Regions from separate parts of the Lysinibacillus sp. 2017 genome, predicted to be linked through region 3. Evidence: a T-box and tRNA genes for the amino acid it is inferred to sense, from the RefSeq annotation. Region 3 holds a T-box; the other regions hold tRNA genes.
What was found. A T-box is a leader RNA that pairs with one kind of tRNA and senses whether it is charged. The one in region 3 lies ahead of pheS (phenylalanine--tRNA ligase subunit alpha), so its partner is inferred to be a tRNA-Phe.

Region 1: it has a tRNA-Phe gene. The T-box ahead of pheS (phenylalanine--tRNA ligase subunit alpha) is inferred to sense a tRNA for this amino acid. The anticodon was not compared.
Region 2: it has a tRNA-Phe gene. The T-box ahead of pheS (phenylalanine--tRNA ligase subunit alpha) is inferred to sense a tRNA for this amino acid. The anticodon was not compared.

Annotation. Positions count from the first base shown of each region.
Region 1 is NZ_CP029002.1:3,194,446-3,200,694, reverse strand. Features, by position in the region: rRNA gene DCE79_RS15715 (23S ribosomal RNA) at 1-2,622, shown strand, start outside; rRNA gene rrf (5S ribosomal RNA) at 2,758-2,873, shown strand; tRNA gene DCE79_RS15705 (tRNA-Asn) at 2,888-2,963, shown strand; tRNA gene DCE79_RS15700 (tRNA-Ser) at 2,974-3,065, shown strand; tRNA gene DCE79_RS15695 (tRNA-Glu) at 3,083-3,157, shown strand; tRNA gene DCE79_RS15690 (tRNA-Val) at 3,181-3,256, shown strand; tRNA gene DCE79_RS15685 (tRNA-Met) at 3,279-3,353, shown strand; tRNA gene DCE79_RS15680 (tRNA-Asp) at 3,358-3,433, shown strand; tRNA gene DCE79_RS15675 (tRNA-Phe) at 3,455-3,530, shown strand; tRNA gene DCE79_RS15670 (tRNA-Thr) at 3,554-3,629, shown strand; tRNA gene DCE79_RS15665 (tRNA-Tyr) at 3,636-3,719, shown strand; tRNA gene DCE79_RS15660 (tRNA-Trp) at 3,727-3,800, shown strand; tRNA gene DCE79_RS15655 (tRNA-His) at 3,829-3,904, shown strand; tRNA gene DCE79_RS15650 (tRNA-His) at 3,950-4,025, shown strand; tRNA gene DCE79_RS15645 (tRNA-Gln) at 4,049-4,123, shown strand; tRNA gene DCE79_RS15640 (tRNA-Gly) at 4,135-4,209, shown strand; tRNA gene DCE79_RS15635 (tRNA-Cys) at 4,216-4,289, shown strand; tRNA gene DCE79_RS15630 (tRNA-Leu) at 4,339-4,420, shown strand; gene DCE79_RS15625 (hypothetical protein) at 4,961-5,278, shown strand; gene DCE79_RS15620 (hypothetical protein) at 5,369-5,734, shown strand.
Region 2 is NZ_CP029002.1:2,851,205-2,857,453, reverse strand. Features, by position in the region: tRNA gene DCE79_RS13980 (tRNA-Asp) at 1-34, shown strand, start outside; tRNA gene DCE79_RS13975 (tRNA-Phe) at 40-115, shown strand; tRNA gene DCE79_RS13970 (tRNA-Gly) at 119-192, shown strand; tRNA gene DCE79_RS13965 (tRNA-Ile) at 198-274, shown strand; tRNA gene DCE79_RS13960 (tRNA-Asn) at 284-359, shown strand; tRNA gene DCE79_RS13955 (tRNA-Ser) at 374-464, shown strand; tRNA gene DCE79_RS13950 (tRNA-Glu) at 467-538, shown strand; tRNA gene DCE79_RS13945 (tRNA-Val) at 1,491-1,566, shown strand; tRNA gene DCE79_RS13940 (tRNA-Thr) at 1,577-1,652, shown strand; tRNA gene DCE79_RS13935 (tRNA-Lys) at 1,660-1,735, shown strand; tRNA gene DCE79_RS13930 (tRNA-Leu) at 1,755-1,839, shown strand; tRNA gene DCE79_RS13925 (tRNA-Gly) at 1,883-1,957, shown strand; tRNA gene DCE79_RS13920 (tRNA-Leu) at 1,966-2,054, shown strand; tRNA gene DCE79_RS13915 (tRNA-Arg) at 2,080-2,156, shown strand; tRNA gene DCE79_RS13910 (tRNA-Pro) at 2,164-2,240, shown strand; tRNA gene DCE79_RS13905 (tRNA-Ala) at 2,249-2,324, shown strand; tRNA gene DCE79_RS13900 (tRNA-Met) at 2,348-2,421, shown strand; tRNA gene DCE79_RS13895 (tRNA-Ile) at 2,429-2,505, shown strand; tRNA gene DCE79_RS13890 (tRNA-Ser) at 2,528-2,620, shown strand; tRNA gene DCE79_RS13885 (tRNA-Met) at 2,669-2,743, shown strand; tRNA gene DCE79_RS13880 (tRNA-Asp) at 2,747-2,822, shown strand; tRNA gene DCE79_RS13875 (tRNA-Phe) at 2,828-2,903, shown strand; tRNA gene DCE79_RS13870 (tRNA-Gly) at 2,907-2,980, shown strand; tRNA gene DCE79_RS13865 (tRNA-Ile) at 2,986-3,062, shown strand; tRNA gene DCE79_RS13860 (tRNA-Asn) at 3,072-3,147, shown strand; tRNA gene DCE79_RS13855 (tRNA-Ser) at 3,162-3,252, shown strand; tRNA gene DCE79_RS13850 (tRNA-Glu) at 3,255-3,326, shown strand; gene DCE79_RS13845 (MerR family transcriptional regulator) at 3,460-4,215, shown strand; gene DCE79_RS13840 (TraR/DksA C4-type zinc finger protein) at 4,291-4,635, shown strand; gene DCE79_RS13835 (isochorismate synthase) at 5,070-6,249, shown strand, end outside.
Region 3 is NZ_CP029002.1:2,692,125-2,698,373, forward strand. Features, by position in the region: gene pheT (phenylalanine--tRNA ligase subunit beta) at 1-1,251, opposite strand, end outside; gene pheS (phenylalanine--tRNA ligase subunit alpha) at 1,266-2,303, opposite strand; T-box leader at 2,566-2,799, opposite strand; gene qoxD (cytochrome aa3 quinol oxidase subunit IV) at 2,868-3,149, opposite strand; gene DCE79_RS13140 (cytochrome c oxidase subunit 3) at 3,153-3,752, opposite strand; gene qoxB (cytochrome aa3 quinol oxidase subunit I) at 3,752-5,716, opposite strand; gene qoxA (cytochrome aa3 quinol oxidase subunit II) at 5,750-6,249, opposite strand, start outside.

The DNA.
Region 1 (6,249 bases), 500 kb from region 3:
TTCTATACGGAGTTACAAAAGAATGAGCTAGACGAAGCGACTTGGAAAGGTCCGCGAAACAAGGTAAAAGCCCTGTAGTCAAAAGTTCATTCCCTCCAGAGTGTATCCTGAGTACGGCGGAACACGTGAAATTCCGTCGGAATCTGGGAGGACCATCTCCCAAGGCTAAATACTACCTAGTGACCGATAGTGAACCAGTACCGTGAGGGAAAGGTGAAAAGCACCCCGGAAGGGGAGTGAAATAGATCCTGAAACCGTGTGCCTACAAGTAGTTAGAGCCCGTTAATGGGTGATAGCGTGCCTTTTGTAGAATGAACCGGCGAGTTACGATTACGTGCGAGGTTAAGTTGAGAAGACGGAGCCGCAGCGAAAGCGAGTCTGAATAGGGCGAATTAGTACGTGGTCGTAGACCCGAAACCAGGTGATCTACCCATGTCCAGGGTGAAGGTGAGGTAACACTTACTGGAGGCCCGAACCCACGCATGTTGAAAAATGCGGGGATGAGGTGTGGGTAGCGGAGAAATTCCAATCGAACCTGGAGATAGCTGGTTCTCTCCGAAATAGCTTTAGGGCTAGCCTCGTGATTGAGAATACTGGAGGTAGAGCACTGTTTGGACTAGGGGCCCATCTCGGGTTACCGAATTCAGACAAACTCCGAATGCCAGATATTTATACACGGGAGTCAGACTGCGAGTGATAAGATCCGTAGTCAAAAGGGAAACAGCCCAGACCACCAGCTAAGGTCCCAAAGTAATCGTTAAGTGGAAAAGGATGTGGCGTTGCTTAGACAACCAGGATGTTGGCTTAGAAGCAGCCATCATTTAAAGAGTGCGTAATAGCTCACTGGTCGAGTGACACTGCGCCGAAAATGTATCGGGGCTAAACGATTCACCGAAGCTGTGGATGCATCCGTATGGATGCGTGGTAGGAGAGCGTTCTAAGGGCGTTGAAGTCAGACCGGAAGGACTGGTGGAGCGCTTAGAAGTGAGAATGCCGGTATGAGTAGCGAAACATGGGTGAGAATCCCATGCACCGTATGACTAAGGTTTCCTGAGGAAGGCTCGTCCGCTCAGGGTTAGTCGGGACCTAAGCCGAGGCCGATAGGCGTAGGCGATGGACAACAGGTTGATATTCCTGTACCACCTCCTCACCGTTTGAGAAATGGGGGGACGCAGTAGGATAGGGTAAGCAGAGCGTTGGTTGTCTCTGTTCAAGCAGTAAGGCGTGTATGTAGGCAAATCCGCATACTTTAACGTTGAGCTGTGATGACGAGCTCGTATGAGCGAAGTTCCTGATTTCACGCTGCCAAGAAAAGCCTCTATCGAGGTGAGAGGTGCCCGTACCGCAAACCGACACAGGTAGTCGAGGAGAGAATCCTAAGGTGTGCGAGAGAACTCTCGTTAAGGAACTCGGCAAAATGACCCCGTAACTTCGGGAGAAGGGGTGCTCTTTAAGGTGAATAGCCATGAAGAGCCGCAGTGAATAGGCCCAGGCGACTGTTTAGCAAAAACACAGGTCTCTGCAAAACCGTAAGGTGACGTATAGGGGCTGACGCCTGCCCGGTGCTGGAAGGTTAAGAGGAGTGGTTAGCGCAAGCGAAGCTGCGAATTGAAGCCCCAGTAAACGGCGGCCGTAACTATAACGGTCCTAAGGTAGCGAAATTCCTTGTCGGGTAAGTTCCGACCCGCACGAAAGGCGTAACGATCTGGGCACTGTCTCAACGAGAGACTCGGTGAAATTATAGTACCTGTGAAGATGCAGGTTACCCGCGACAGGACGGAAAGACCCCGTGGAGCTTTACTGTAGCCTGATATTGAATTTTGGTACAACTTGTACAGGATAGGTAGGAGCCAGAGATTCCGGAGCGCCAGCTTCGGAGGAGGCGTCAGTGGGATACTACCCTGGTTGTATTGAACTTCTAACCCATACCCCTTAGCGGGGTAGGAGACAGTGTCAGGCGGACAGTTTGACTGGGGCGGTCGCCTCCTAAAGAGTAACGGAGGCGCCCAAAGGTTCCCTCAGAATGGTTGGAAATCATTCGAAGAGTGTAAAGGCATAAGGGAGCTTGACTGCGAGACCTACAAGTCGAGCAGGGTCGAAAGACGGGCTTAGTGATCCGGTGGTTCCGCATGGAAGGGCCATCGCTCAACGGATAAAAGCTACCCCGGGGATAACAGGCTTATCTCCCCCAAGAGTCCACATCGACGGGGAGGTTTGGCACCTCGATGTCGGCTCATCGCATCCTGGGGCTGTAGTCGGTCCCAAGGGTTGGGCTGTTCGCCCATTAAAGCGGTACGCGAGCTGGGTTCAGAACGTCGTGAGACAGTTCGGTCCCTATCCGTCGTGGGCGTAGGAAATTTGAGAGGAGCTGTCCTTAGTACGAGAGGACCGGGATGGACACACCGCTGGTGTACCAGTTGTTCTGCCAAGAGCATCGCTGGGTAGCTATGTGTGGACGGGATAAGTGCTGAAAGCATCTAAGCATGAAGCCCCCCTCAAGATGAGATTTCCCATTACGCAAGTAAGTAAGACCCCTGAAAGACGATCAGGTAGATAGGTTCGAGGTGGAAGTGTGGTGACACATGGAGCTGACGAATACTAATCGGTCGAGGACTTAACCACATTTTATTGCATAACTCAATGAAACGTTTATCCAGTTTTGAAAGAACAAAAGATGAATAAAATCATCAAAAATTCATTAAAAACACTTGACGTTAATGTAAAGTGTGATATAATTAATTGTGTCTTTCAAAAAGGTCTAGTGATGATGGCAAAGAGGTCACACCCGTTCCCATACCGAACACGGAAGTTAAGCTCTTTAGCGCCGATGGTAGTTGGGGGTTTCCCCCTGTGAGAGTAGGACGTCGCTAGGCTTACATAAAATTATTCCGAAGTAGCTCAGTTGGTAGAGCATCCGGCTGTTAACCGGCAGGTCGCAGGTTCGAGTCCTGCCTTCGGAGCCATCTAAATCTTGGAGAGTTGTCCGAGAGGCCGAAGGAGCACGATTGGAAATCGTGTATGCGGGTAAAACTGCATCAAGGGTTCAAATCCCTTACTCTCCGCCAGCCAAACTTTAAAAAATGGCCCGTTGGTCAAGCGGTTAAGACACCGCCCTTTCACGGCGGTAACACGAGTTCGATTCTCGTACGGGTCACCATTTACATTTATGAAGTCCAGCATGGAGGATTAGCTCAGCTGGGAGAGCACCTGCCTTACAAGCAGGGGGTCGGCGGTTCGAGCCCGTCATCCTCCACCATTAATTAACTTAATAATATTGTCGCGGGGTGGAGCAGTGGTAGCTCGTCGGGCTCATAACCCGAAGGTCACAGGTTCAAGTCCTGTCCCCGCAACCAAAATGGTCCCGTGGTGTAGCGGTTAACATGCCTGCCTGTCACGCAGGAGATCGCCGGTTCGATCCCGGTCGGGACCGCCATTTTATAAATAATACATATATGGGTCAGTAGCTCAGTTGGTAGAGCATTAGATTGAAGCTCTAAGTGTCGGCGGTTCGATTCCGTCCTGACCCACCATATAAATATAAAAGATAATTTTTGCCGGTGTAGCTCAGTTGGTAGAGCAACTGACTTGTAATCAGTAGGTCGAGGGTTCGACTCCTTTCGCCGGCACCATTACCTGGAGGGGTAGCGAAGTGGCTAAACGCGGCGGACTGTAAATCCGCTCCTTAGGGTTCGGCGGTTCGAACCCGCCCCCCTCCACCATCTTTATAGGGGCATAGTTTAAAGGTAGAACTACGGTCTCCAAAACCGTCAGTGTGGGTTCAATTCCTACTGCCCCTGCCAATTCTAATTAAACAAAATAATAATAATGGCGGTTGTGGCGAAGTGGTTAACGCACCGGATTGTGATTCCGGCACTCGTGGGTTCAATTCCCATCAGTCGCCCCATCTTTTATTTACGTTTAAGAGGTAAAATTAAATTATAATATATTGGCGGTTGTGGCGAAGTGGTTAACGCACCGGATTGTGATTCCGGCATTCGTGGGTTCAATTCCCATCAGTCGCCCCATTTATATATAATACTTAAAATTTTGGGGTATAGCCAAGCGGTAAGGCAACGGATTTTGATTCCGTCATGCCCTGGTTCGAATCCAGGTTCCCCAGCCATTTTTTATTTTGCGGAAGTAGTTCAGTGGTAGAACACCACCTTGCCAAGGTGGGGGTCGCGAGTTCGAACCTCGTCTTCCGCTCCAAAATACGGCGGCATAGCCAAGTGGTAAGGCACAGGTCTGCAACACCTCTACCACCGGTTCAAATCCGGTTGCCGCCTCCATTTTTTATCTAATCGGTTAAACCGGTTTTTTTTTACCTTTTTTTATTTTGCCGATATGGCGGAATTGGCAGACGCGCCGGACTCAAAATCCGGTTCCTTCGGGAGTACCAGTTCGACCCTGGTTATCGGTATCTGATTTAAGGTTTAACTGTCATAAACCTTATTACATCAAGACTTCTAGTATTTATACTAGGAGTCTTTTTTGTATTTATAGACTTAAAGCACTTTAATGATGAATCCGATAAGTAGAATCCTATGCGGAGGTATATTAATGGCTAAAAGAAGAAGTATAAATTTAACTAATGAAGAATTAAATTTAATTAGTTTTTTTTAATTAGATATATATTAATTGAAATTCTTAATGCTAAGATATGTGACTTAGTATTAAGAGACCTAAAGACTCCAGCATAACGCCTTTCGTGGCTTTTCCTTTGTACTCATTTCAGCCTTATTGTAATTCAATTATAAAATAATAAATTTTATATAGTATTAGTTAAAGAGAACCGTATCATAAGTAAGTGCGGTTTATAAAAAAAACAACTTCATGCCCATTCCCACTACATCTTAAATAAAAGTTGGTTTACGTTGTTAGTGTCGGATACACAAGATACTAGGTAATATCATTTTGGAATATGGTATAGTTAAATATTGGATGAAGGAGGTGTGGTAAGATGAAAGGTTGTTTAGTTTCCATAATAGGAATAATAGGATTAGGATTAGGTGTTGCTGTTTCGTTATTTGCGCATGCGATTGCATCAGGTATTCAATCAAATGAATTAAGTGAACAAGGAAATATCTCATTATTTTGGGTAGCTATTGGTTTTGTAGGGTTATTATTCATTTCAAAAAAACCAAAGTTTGGTGGGATTCTTCTTATTTTAAGTGGGTTAGTAGTAGGTTCTTTAATGCAGCCGATTGGCTATATAGCTACGGTACCTTTAGTGCTTGCAGGGATAATTGGTATGATTGGCAATAAAAAAGTTGCTTAGGAGGAATTATTAATAGGTTGTTTAAAAGGATTATTAAAGCTGATTATGGTTATAGTTATAGGTGGTTTATCATTTCTTTTAATAATTGGAATGTTTGTAAATAGTTTAAGAGACGGTGGTACAACCAATAATATTGAAGGCGGTATATTTCAGGATTCAAATGAAGTATTAAATATTTTGAATGAGGATCTATTAGGCATTAGTCAAAAGAGCCAGGACGAAATATTTATAGTTGTTGAACGTTATTCGAATACATATGGAACACAATCACTATCACCAGAAGAACAGCAATTATTTGATGAAATAGGAAGATTAGTGATTTATTACGGAGAATATTATAGTTCCTCTGGGAGTAATGAATATTCTCAAATGAACTATTCCCGTGATATGTATGGAAAATTCCTGGAGCAGCGACAAGTGTTGAAGCAGCAATTCGGATTAAAGTATACTCAGTAGTGAGTGATTCAAGAGCGAACATTTAGAAATAGTCTTAAACCGAATATATAGGTAACGCTGAACCGTATCGTAAGTAAATGCATCAATTAATATTTAATAAAAACTATTTATTACATTAAGCCTTTTTATTTTCTAGATGAATCCCTAAGAATGAAATTACTATTATAAAATAAACATTTTATGGTTTACATTTTAAATCACCACGATAGAAGAATATCGAGGTGATTTTATAATGGAAAAAAACATTTATAAACAGAGCGAAAGAAAATTTCTGAAGCTCTTAAAGGTAGAAAACTCGGAAAGAATGCTAGATCAGCGGAAAGAAGAATCGATTCTATTTTATCGAAAATATTTACAATTAATCATAATAGTTACTAATCATGTTCGGAAAAATTGGACAGCGAAGAATCCTTGAGAAATCAAGGGTTCTTTTTTTATTGGAAAAATGTATTTCAATCAAGTGAATTTTATTATAAAAAGTAGAAACTTATACATGCAAAATATAGCTTGTTCAT
Region 2 (6,249 bases), 160 kb from region 3:
GAGATCGCCGGTTCGATCCCGGTCGGGACCGCCATTTGTGGGTTTGTAGCTCAGTTGGTAGAGCATTAGATTGAAGCTCTAAGTGTCGGCGGTTCGATTCCGTCCAAACCCACCATATGCGGGTGTAGTTTAATGGTAAAACCTCAGCCTTCCAAGCTGATGTCGTGAGTTCGATTCTCATCACCCGCTCCAAAATAGGGCCTATAGCTCAGCTGGTTAGAGCGCACGCCTGATAAGCGTGAGGTCGATGGTTCGAGTCCATTTAGGCCCACCATAGTATTATTCCGAAGTAGCTCAGTTGGTAGAGCATCCGGCTGTTAACCGGCAGGTCGCAGGTTCGAGTCCTGCCTTCGGAGCCATTTTTATGTAAAGTGGGGAAGTACCCAAGCGGCTCAAGGGGCGCCCCTGCTAAGGGTGTAGATCGCGTAAGCGGTGCGAGGGTTCGAATCCCTCCTTCTCCGCCATTGGCCCGTTGGTCAAGCGGTTAAGACACCGCCCTTTCACGGCGGTAACACGAGTTCGATTCTCGTACGGGTCATAATAGAAAAAGCGCTAGATACAAAATTGTATCTAGCGCTTTTTCGTATAATTAAAAGTTTTTTTGAACTATTTGGTTCTGTAATATTTGTTGGGTTAGTCTTACAAATATTATATTTTTCTAATAGGTATAGATATTCCTATATATGCGCATTATTGTGTGGTGATAAGTGTGAGGAACTGGCAGCTGAACGCATAGAAGATATGAGAAATACTTTTGTTATGCGTAAGTTAAATGAGAAGATAACGCCTTTATATGACAAATTTTTATTGGGAGACTTACAAGTAGATAGTCTTTAGAAAAATGTTAAAAATTAGAGGGTCAAAAGTTTTCAGGTTATCAATGATTTTTCTAAGAGGAAGTTGAAGAAAATAATTTTTCTGAAATAACTTATAGATTTAATCGATTAGTTGAAAAGATAGAACTGGGAAATGCAACAGTTACTCGAGTAGCATTTTCAATTTACGTTGGCCGTGTTCTAAAAGAACCAAAATTAATTTTATCTGTAGTAATTGGCTATTTGTATTATGCCAAATATTTTAACATAATAAATAGTTCAAAAAGAAAAGAGAGTATATATTTTTGGATATAATTGTTTGTATTAAGAACAAGAATTATAGTTAAAATGAATGGAGAGTATTTTTTAGAAAATTGATAATTATTTATTATTTAAACGTTTTTGTAACACATTAACAGCATTTTAAATAATTATTTTTAAAAAGCACAAAACAACTATTGAAAAAATACTGCGTACATATTAAACTTTCGTTATGCCAAGAAATCGTTTTCATTAGGAGACGGAGCTAGTTAATGGCAACGATAGAAAATAATAAAAGTTTTTCTAAAAAGTTTTTAAAAACTATTGCACCATCTTAAAAAAACTGTTATTATAAATCTTGTCCTTAAGAGAAAGGACATGCGGTTATAATAATGTAACTTCAACATATCCCATGGAGGATTAGCTCAGCTGGGAGAGCACCTGCCTTACAAGCAGGGGGTCGGCGGTTCGAGCCCGTCATCCTCCACCATTTCTATAGTGCCGGTGTAGCTCAGTTGGTAGAGCAACTGACTTGTAATCAGTAGGTCGAGGGTTCGACTCCTTTCGCCGGCACCATTATAGAGTGCCATTAGCTCAGTTGGTAGAGCATCTGACTTTTAATCAGAGGGTCGAAGGTTCGAGTCCTTCATGGCACACCAGTTTTATAATATGTCTGCTGCGGGTGTGGCGGAATTGGCAGACGCACTAGACTTAGGATCTAGCGCCGCAAGGCGTGGGGGTTCGACTCCCTTCACCCGCACCATTTAATTTCATAACTGTCAGAATAAAAATATCTTATGCATTTTGCGGAAGTAGTTCAGTGGTAGAACACCACCTTGCCAAGGTGGGGGTCGCGAGTTCGAACCTCGTCTTCCGCTCCAAAAAAAATGCCGGGGTGGCGGAACTGGCAGACGCACAGGACTTAAAATCCTGCGGTGAGTGATCACCGTGCCGGTTCGATTCCGGCCCTCGGCACCATTTTTACTTTAAACAAAATAATTTAGCGCTCGTAGCTCAATTGGATAGAGCATCTGACTACGAATCAGAAGGTTGTAGGTTCAAGTCCTGTCGAGCGCACCATTTTTTTCGGAATGTAGCTCAGCTTGGTAGAGCACTTGGTTTGGGACCAAGGGGTCGTAGGTTCGAATCCTGTCATTCCGACCACTATTAATGGGGCCTTAGCTCAGCTGGGAGAGCGCCTGCCTTGCACGCAGGAGGTCAGCGGTTCGATCCCGCTAGGCTCCACCATAAAGTAACCAAATAAAGATCCTGGCGGTGTAGCTCAGTTGGCTAGAGCACTCGGTTCATACCCGAAAGGTCGTGGGTTCGACTCCCTCTGCCGCCATCTTAAAGGACCTTTAGCTCAGTTGGTTAGAGCAGACGGCTCATAACCGTCCGGTCACAGGTTCGAGTCCTGTAAGGTCCACCAGTAAAACAATATATAATATTTCGGAGGTATACCCAAGTCTGGCTGAAGGGATTAGTCTTGAAAACTAACAGGCGGGTTAAACCGCGCGGGGGTTCGAATCCCTCTACCTCCTCCATTTTAAAAAAAAGCATGGTGTCTGAAAGACTCAACTAAATAGTATTGTCGCGGGGTGGAGCAGTGGTAGCTCGTCGGGCTCATAACCCGAAGGTCACAGGTTCAAGTCCTGTCCCCGCAACCAAATGGTCCCGTGGTGTAGCGGTTAACATGCCTGCCTGTCACGCAGGAGATCGCCGGTTCGATCCCGGTCGGGACCGCCATTTGTGGGTTTGTAGCTCAGTTGGTAGAGCATTAGATTGAAGCTCTAAGTGTCGGCGGTTCGATTCCGTCCAAACCCACCATATGCGGGTGTAGTTTAATGGTAAAACCTCAGCCTTCCAAGCTGATGTCGTGAGTTCGATTCTCATCACCCGCTCCAAAATAGGGCCTATAGCTCAGCTGGTTAGAGCGCACGCCTGATAAGCGTGAGGTCGATGGTTCGAGTCCATTTAGGCCCACCATAGTATTATTCCGAAGTAGCTCAGTTGGTAGAGCATCCGGCTGTTAACCGGCAGGTCGCAGGTTCGAGTCCTGCCTTCGGAGCCATTTTTATGTAAAGTGGGGAAGTACCCAAGCGGCTCAAGGGGCGCCCCTGCTAAGGGTGTAGATCGCGTAAGCGGTGCGAGGGTTCGAATCCCTCCTTCTCCGCCATTGGCCCGTTGGTCAAGCGGTTAAGACACCGCCCTTTCACGGCGGTAACACGAGTTCGATTCTCGTACGGGTCATAATAGAAAAAACGCTAGATACAAAATTGTATCTAGCGTTTTTTCGTATAATTAAAAGTTTAAATTTTTTTGAGTTATATCGATTGACCTTTACGTTACGTTATCCTTTATTGTAATTCAAAGAGGTGATGACATGCTAATTAATGAATTAGTAAAGCTTTCGGGAGTAACTGCACGTACACTTCGTTATTATGATGAAATTGGATTGTTAAAGCCATCTAAAGTCTGGGAGAATGGTTATCGTTATTATAGTCAGGAAGATATTGATCGTTTGCAGCAAATATTATTTTATCGAGAGCTTGATTTTAAACTAGAGGAAATAAAAATGTTGCTTGATGATTCACGCTTTGACGTAAAAGTTGCATTACAAGAGCAACAAAAGCTACTCCAGAAAAAGAGAAATTATTTAGATGACCTAATCGACACGATTGAAAGAACAATTCAATCTATGGAAGGGGAAATAACTATGACAAATGAACAAAAATTTGAAAAGTTCAAAGAGCAATTAATCAATGATAACGAGCAAAAATTTGCTCAAGAAATTCGTGAAAAGTATGGAGAAGAAGAAGTATTAGCTAGTTATGGAAAGATGAAAACTATGACTGAAGGGCAATACGAGGCAGCACAACAACTTGAAAGCCAGTTATTTGAACGTTTAAAAGAAGCGATGGTACAAGGAGATGCTCAGTCCGAAATATCAATGGAAGTAGTGGAACTTCATAAACGTTGGCTGAGCTTTTATTGGACGAAGTATACAAAGGAAGCGCATGTAGGTTTAGCACAAATGTATATTAATGATGAGCGCTTTATCACTTATTACAATAGTCGAGTTGGTAATGGGGCAACGTTATTTTTACATGATGCGATTATGGCATATAGTGCGCTTTAAGGTTGGGATGAATGATTCATGTTTAAAAAATGCGAAAAAGGAAATAAATTAATAAGTTCATAAGGGGGACGTTATATGGAAAAAAAGAAACTTCAAAAGTTACGGACTGCATTGAAAGATGAATTAGCAACTTTATCAGAACATATCAATGAAGAGCCAATTGCTGAGGAATCAGAATTAACTTCAGTAGACAATCACCCAGCAGATGTGGCGACTGATTTAACGACAGTTACTACGGAAATTGCACTTGATGAATTAAAAGAAGAAGAGATGGAAAAAATACAAACGGCACTTAGGGCTATAGATGAAGAGACATATGGTAAATGCACAGAATGCGGAAAAGAAATTCCGTTTGAACGGTTAGAAGCAGTTCCTACTACGCTTACTTGCATAGAGCATGCGGAAGATGTAGAAATTTGAAAAGCTGTACGTACTAACGAATTGGTTAGTATGTACAGCTTTTTCTATTTAATAAAATATGAAATTAATAAACAAACTGCTAAAAGGAAGCTGAAGATTGCGCGTGACTGTATCATGGCGAAAAATAGTTCAAAATGAGAGTACGTGTTAAATGCCACCCTACATTAAGCTTGTGTCCGCTTCAATGACTTTTGTTATAAATAACACTCCTAACTAAAAATAATATCTAAACTATAGGAAAGTAAATGAAACAAAATGAACAGAGTGAAGCGTGAATACATGTAACGTTTGCTTGAAAAATGGTATGATGGGAAAGGCATTATTTATAGAACGAAAATAAATAAGTAAGCAAATAATTAAATTAAATAAGCACGTCAAAAACGTGATACATGCAACATACTTAGTGAATTTGCAACATGACGGAGGGAATTTTCATGCAACACAAGTGGTACAACGCCACTGAGATCGAAGTAGGCTCAAATTCAAAGCAGATTTTTTATATGGAAACGATCGAAGTAAGTCGTTTATCGGCGTTAGCATTTTTTGCTGCAGGTGAAGCGAACTATAAAGGAAAACGTAACTATTGGCAAAACCGAGAAAAAACTTTTACATTAGTTGGTTTAGGTCATGCGTATACAATTGAAAATAATGAACATAACAACCGCTTTGATGCTGTCGAAGCAGAGTGGAAAAAATTAACGAGTCAAATCGTACAGGAAGACCAGCATTTACAACCGATTTTATTTGGTGGGTTTACATTTGATCCGCAAAATGAAGTAACAGGTGAATGGGCGAATTTCCCACAAAGTTATTTTACAGTAGCAACTTATCAACTAGTGATTCGAAATGATCAAGCATTTGTGACGATAAACTTCATTACCGATAAAGCGAATAGTACAGAGGCATTTGAAGTGTTACGTAAAGAGCGTGATGCGTTAATACATGCTGCTCAAGTAAAAGAATTGAAAACGTATACAAAGCCGGTCATGAACAGCTATATGGAACCTCATAAAGAAGCCTATTTACAATCAATTGATCAAGTAACGGGCTTAATCAAAGCCAATGAGGCACAGAAGGTAGTCATTGCGCGTTCTTTAGCATTGCAGTTTGAGGAAACGATTACATCACCTCAAATTTTATCGCATGTTGTCCATGAACAACCAGAAAGCTATTTATTTGGCTTAGAGCATAACGATATGCTCTTTTATGGTGCTTCACCAGAACGTTTAGTAAAAGTAGATAATGGACATGCCTATTCTTCATGTGTTGCAGGTTCTATCAAACGCGGAAAAACAGCTGAAGAGGACAATCAATTAGGACAAAGCCTATTAAATGATATGAAAAATCGTGGAGAACATCATTATGTTGTAGAAATGATTACAGAAACATTTGAGAAAAACTGCTCACAAGTCATCGTACCAAATGGACCGAAGTTATTGAAAATACGTGACATTCAACATTTATATACGCCTGTTGAAGGGCAATTAAATGAAGAAGCAACGATTTTACAGCTTGTAAAACATTTACATCCAACACCTGCACTTGGGGGTGTACCACGTGAGCAAGCACTAGAAATGATTCGTACGTATGAACCGATGAATCGTGGGCTTTATG
Region 3 (6,249 bases):
TGATACTACAACACGTGCTGGCGCTTTATCTAATTCATCAACTAATACAGTGCCTTCTAATACTTCGCCACCTGTAAGCTCTGCAAGTAATTGTGCTGCACGTTCAGCAGCAGGAAGCACACGATTCGGATCTACGCCTTTTTCAAAGCGAGCTGAAGAATCTGAACGTAAACCGATTTCTCTTGATGTAAGACGAACTGAAGCTGCATTAAAGTATGCTGATTCAATTACGACCGTTGTTGTTGAATCTGATACTTCAGATTTTGCCCCACCCATTACACCTGCAAGTGCTTCAGCTTCTTGACCGTTTGTAATTACAAGGTTGTGGCTAACTAATTTACGCTCTTGATCATCAAGAGTAGTCATCACTTCGCCGTCACGAGCTAAACGAGTAACAATTTCACCAGTAGCTAGTTTGTCGTAATCAAATGCATGAAGCGGTTGACCGTATTCCATTAATACATAGTTTGTAACATCGACTACATTATTATGTGGACGTACACCAGCAGCCATTAAGTAATGTTGTAACCATAAAGGAGATTCCTTTACTTCAATGTTCTTGATAACTTTCGCTGCATACATTGGGTTCGCTTCTTTATCTTCAACCGTTAATTTTAAAACATCTTCTGCTTTTTCAGCTGAAGTTGTATATGAAATTTCAGGAAGTTTTACATCTTGGCTTAAAATTGCCGCTACTTCATAAGCAACACCTAACATGCTCATGGCATCTGAACGGTTTGGTGTTAAACCAAGTTCTAAAACTGTATCACGTAGGCCTAATACCTCTAACGCATCTGCACCTGGAGTGACGTCTTGTGGTAAGACATAAATGCCTTCAGCGTAAGCTTTTGGTACAAGACGACCTTCAATGCCTAGCTCTTGAAGTGAGCAAATCATACCGTTTGATTCTTGGCCACGTAATTTTGCTTTTTTAATTTTAATGCCGCCTGGTAATTTTGCACCTGGACGCGCAACGATTACCTTTTGACCTGCATCAACATTTGGTGCACCACAAACGATTTGTTGAAGTTCTTCTTCGCCAACATCTACTTGGCACACATTTAATTTATCTGCTTCTGGGTGTTTTTCTTTTGATACAACATGGCCGACAACGACATTTTTCATGCCTTGTGAACGATCGATAACTGCATCAACCTCGATACCCGCGCGTGTAATTTTTTCTGCTAAATCCTCAGCCGTTAATGACGAAATATCTACATATTGGCTTAACCATTTTAATGAAACTAACATTGATTTTCTCCCCCTTACACTTCAGCTTGGTGGAATTGTGATAAGAAGCGTGTGTCATTTGTATAGAAATGACGAATATCATCCACACCATATTTTAACATTGCGATACGCTCTGCACCGATACCGAATGCGAAGCCTGATAACTTAGTCGAATCATAACCAGCCATTTCAAGTACGTTTGGATGTACCATACCAGCTCCTAAAATTTCGATCCAACCTGTTTGTTTACATACATTACAGCCAGATCCTCCGCATTTGTGACAAGAAACGTCTACTTCAACAGATGGTTCAGTGAATGGGAAGAATGATGGACGTAGACGAATTTCACGTTCTGCACCGAACATTTTTTTCGCTAATGCATCAAGTGTTCCTTTAAGATCCGACATACGGATGTTTTCACCGATCACTAATCCTTCGATTTGCATGAATTGGTGTGAGTGTGTTGCATCATCTGTATCACGACGGAATACTTTACCTGGGCAAATTACGCGAATTGGTTCGCCTTTTTTTGCTTCCATTGTACGTGCTTGTACTGGTGAAGTATGTGTACGTAATAATGTTTCTTCAGAAATGTAGAATGAATCTTGCATGTCACGAGCTGGATGACCTTTAGGTAAGTTCATCGCTTCGAAGTTATAATAGTCTTTTTCAACTTCTGGACCTTCTACGATTTCATAACCCATTCCTAAGAATAAGTCTTCTATTTCTTCAATAACACGTGTTAATGGGTGACGGTTTCCTACACGTACCGCAGCACCTGGTAAAGTCACGTCGATTGATTCACTTTCAAGCTGTGCAAGAATAGCTGCTTCTTCTAATGCAGCTACCTTCTTCTCTAACTCAGCAGTTACGTTTTCACGTACTGTATTCACTAAAGCACCCATTTTTGGACGTTCTTCAGCAGAAAGCTTTCCCATTCCCTTTAGAAGGTCCGTGATAGGTCCTTTTTTACCTAAGTACGCAACACGAACTTCGTTTAATGCTTTTAAATCAGCAGCTTCAGTAATTTTTGCTAAAGCTTCTTGTTCTAATTGCTTTAATTGTTGTTCCATTTACAAATTCCTCCTACTTAAAATTTTACAGATAAAGTCTGGCTCAAATACCGTTGATTTCCGTTACGGTTACGCTTTCCGCGGGCACGGCTCCAACTAAATTCAATCGAAAAAAATCTCGATTGAATTGGATTTTCCGCTCGTGCTGTTCCCGCAGGAGTCGAACCTCCACTTCAATCAACTAGATAACCACTAATAAAATGTAAGCATTCTAAATCCATATCCATATTTTCTGAAAAACAAAAAAATCCTCGCCCCCTAAAAAAGGGACGAGGACGAGTTTCGCGGTACCACCCTAGTTATTGTAGACGAGTCTACAATCACTTCATTTGAGCTAACGACTATCTCTAGCCGGCAATCCTTTCACCACTCTTGGCTCCCGGATGCTGCTCGCAGGGTGAACTTCATTATGCAATTTGTATAGAAGCTTTCAGTCAAGGCTTCTACTCCCTAAAACAAATACGTCATAATTACTCTTCCCGGTCAAAGCATTTAGTAAGTTATTCTTCAACTAGTCTAATCTATTTTTTCATTATTTTCAACTAGAAGAACAATTACTTGGAATTACATATCCCAGCGTAGGATTAATAATGTACCAAGAATTGTAACGATTACTAAACCAAGACCGTAAAGAATGTTTGAGTAAATACCCCATTTATCTTCTGTTTCACCAGAGTGCATGAATACAACGAATTGTAGACCTGCTTGGATGAATGCTGTAACTAAAAGAACGATCATTCCTGTACTAAATGACATGTCTGTAAAGTACACAAGCATTGCAATTACAGTAAGAACTAATGAGAATATAAAGCCCATTACTTGGCCTATAGGAAAGAACTTAGCCATAATTTACATCATTCCTTTCAAGTAAATGAAACTGAAGATGAAGATCCAAACAACATCTAAGAAGTGCCAGTATAAAGAGAATATGAACGTTTTACCTGCTGTAGTAGCATTTAAACCACGTTTAGCAATTTGGATGAAGATTGATACACCCCATAAGAAACCGAATGTTACGTGAGCACCATGCGTTCCTAGAGTTGTTAATAGAGTCGATGTGAAGGCACTCACTGTAATGCCAGCACCGATGTGTACATAGTGAATGAATTCTAATACTTCATAAGTTAAGAATCCAGCACCTAAAAGTAATGTTACAGCCAAGAATGATAATGTCGCTTTTTTACTACCTAAACGCATCGCATGAATGGCTAAACCAATTGTAAAACTTGATGTTAAAAGGATGAAAGTCTCCATTAATACTGGAGTGATTTCAAAAATTTCTGCACCAGTTGGGCCGCTACCTGTACGACCTGATAGTGTAAAGTACGATGCGAATAATGTACCGAATAACATAATCTCCGCACCTAGGAATGTCCAGAAACCAAAGATTTTAAGACTGTTTTCCTCAGTAGAATACTCTAATGGAACGTTGTTATTTACTTTACTCATTATTTCGCACCTCCTTTTTTAGCATAATTTTTTTCGTCTTCTTCTACTTCGTGTGCATGAATGTGGTAACCGTGGTCATCTTCTAACGAACGGTAAGCCATACAAGCAAATACGCCGATACCCGCAATAATCGCAACTGTAAACATGCTGAATACTAATGCGAAACCTGCGATGAAGATGAATACTGAAAGAATAAATGTTTGACCTGAGTTATTTGGCATATGAATGTCTTCAATTTTGCCTTTGAATAACTGCACGCCATTTTTCTTAGAATCCCAGAAAGCTTCTGATGTTGCATCAGTAACATCTGGAGTAATAGCAAAGTTGTAATGTGGAACTGGTGTATGTGTTGACCACTCAAGACCACGAGCATCCCAAGGATCACTACCAATATCACGTGGTGAGTTTTTGAAACTATACCAAATGTTCCAAACGATCATTAAGAATGAAACAGCCATAATACCAGCACCGATGAACGCTACCATGTTTAATACGCTGAATCCTGTTGATTCTGAATAAGTGTACATACGACGTGCTTGACCATCTAAACCAGTGATATACATTGGAATGAATGAAAGTACGAAACCAGTAGACATTACCCAAACTGTTGCTTTACCGATACGTTCGTTAAGCATGAAGCCAAACATTTTTGGCCAGTAGAATGTTAAACCTGCTAACATCGCGTAAACAACACCTGGGATGATTACGTTATGGAAGTGGGCTACTAAGAACATTGTGTTGTGGTATTGGTAGTCTGCTGCTGACATCGCAAGCATAACCCCTGTTACACCACCAAGTGTGAATAAAGGAATGAAATGCATTGTATACAACATTGGTGTTGTCATAACAATTTTCCCTTTGTAAAGCGTGAATAGCCAGTTGAAAATCTTAACCCCAGTTGGGATTGCGATTGCCATTGTTGTAATAGAGAAGATTGAGTTCGTCATTGCGCCTTGACCCATTGTGAAGAAATGGTGAGTCCATACAGCGAATGAGAATACTGAAATTACAAGCATTGACCAAACCATTGAGTTATAGCCATATAAGTTACGACGAGCAAACGTCGAGATAATCTCAGAGTAAATACCGAATGCCGGTAAAATTAAGATATAAACTTCAGGGTGACCCCAAACCCAGAACAGGTTGGCCCAAAGCATGTCCATACCACCGTTACCCATTGTGAAGAATTGTGTACCGAATAGACGGTCCATCGTACCCATTGCAAGTGCTACTGTTAATACTGGGAATGCGAATACGATGATTAAGTTTGCAATAAGTGCTGACCAAGTGAACATTGGCATTTTGAATAATGTCATACCTGGAGCACGCATTTTAAAGATTGTCGTAATGAAGTTAATACCTGTCATTAACGTACCAAGACCCGCAATTTGAAGCGAAATCATATAGTAGTTTGTACCAACTGATGAACTGAACTCGTTACTTGCTAATGGGAAGTAAGAAGTCCATCCTGCATCTGGAGATCCACCAATTACGAATGATAGGTTGAATAAACCCATACCCATGAAGAATAACCAGAACGCTAAGTTGTTTAAACGTGGGAACGCAACGTCACGTGCCCCGATTTGTAATGGTACTAAATAGTTAAAGAAGAATGTAATAAATGGCATTGCCATGAATAAGATCATGACTACCCCGTGTGTTGTAAATACTTCATTGTAATGCTGTGCGTCTAAGAATGTGTTATCTGGAACAGCTAGTTGCATACGCATCATAATCGCATCAACACCGCCGCGGAATAACATTAATAACGCAGTGATTAAATACATGATACCGATTTTTTTATGGTCAACAGTAGTGATCCACTCACGCCATAAGTAGCCCCACAATTTAAAGTACGTAACGATTGCTACTAAAGCAACTGCGCCAAGTACAATAGAAGCCCCTGCAATATAAATTAATATACTTGGGTTCGGGATCGCAAACTGTGCAAAAAATTCCTTCATAGTAGTACTCCTTTCAAAAGTTCTAACTTTAAATTAGTGTGAACTGTGTGAAGAGTGATCCTCTTCGTTTTCTTTGCCGTCGCCAGTAGTAGCTGATTCATGATAGCTTGGTGCTGGTGAGAACTCAAGGTGTGTACCTGTGTAAGTAGAACGACCTAAATGTCCTGGCACTAATAATTCATTGAATTTATCTTCTGTAAGCGGTTCAGCTGTATTATTAACATCTGTAATCCACTCTTCAAAGTCTTCTTGTGTCATAGCAGTTACATCAAATGTATTTTTTGCTGTACCTTCACCTGAGAAGTTTGCGTTACGTCCCCAGAATTCGCCTGGTTTATCAGCAGCTAAATGTAATGTTGTAACCATGTTTGACATTGCATATTTTTGACCACCAAGTTGTGGAATCCAGAAACTTGTAATTGGACCGTAAGAATATAATTTAAATTCAACTGCACGTCCTGCTGGAATGTTTACGTAGTTTACTGTTTCAATTCCTTGTTCTGGATAGCTGAAATGCCATTTCCAGTTAGAAG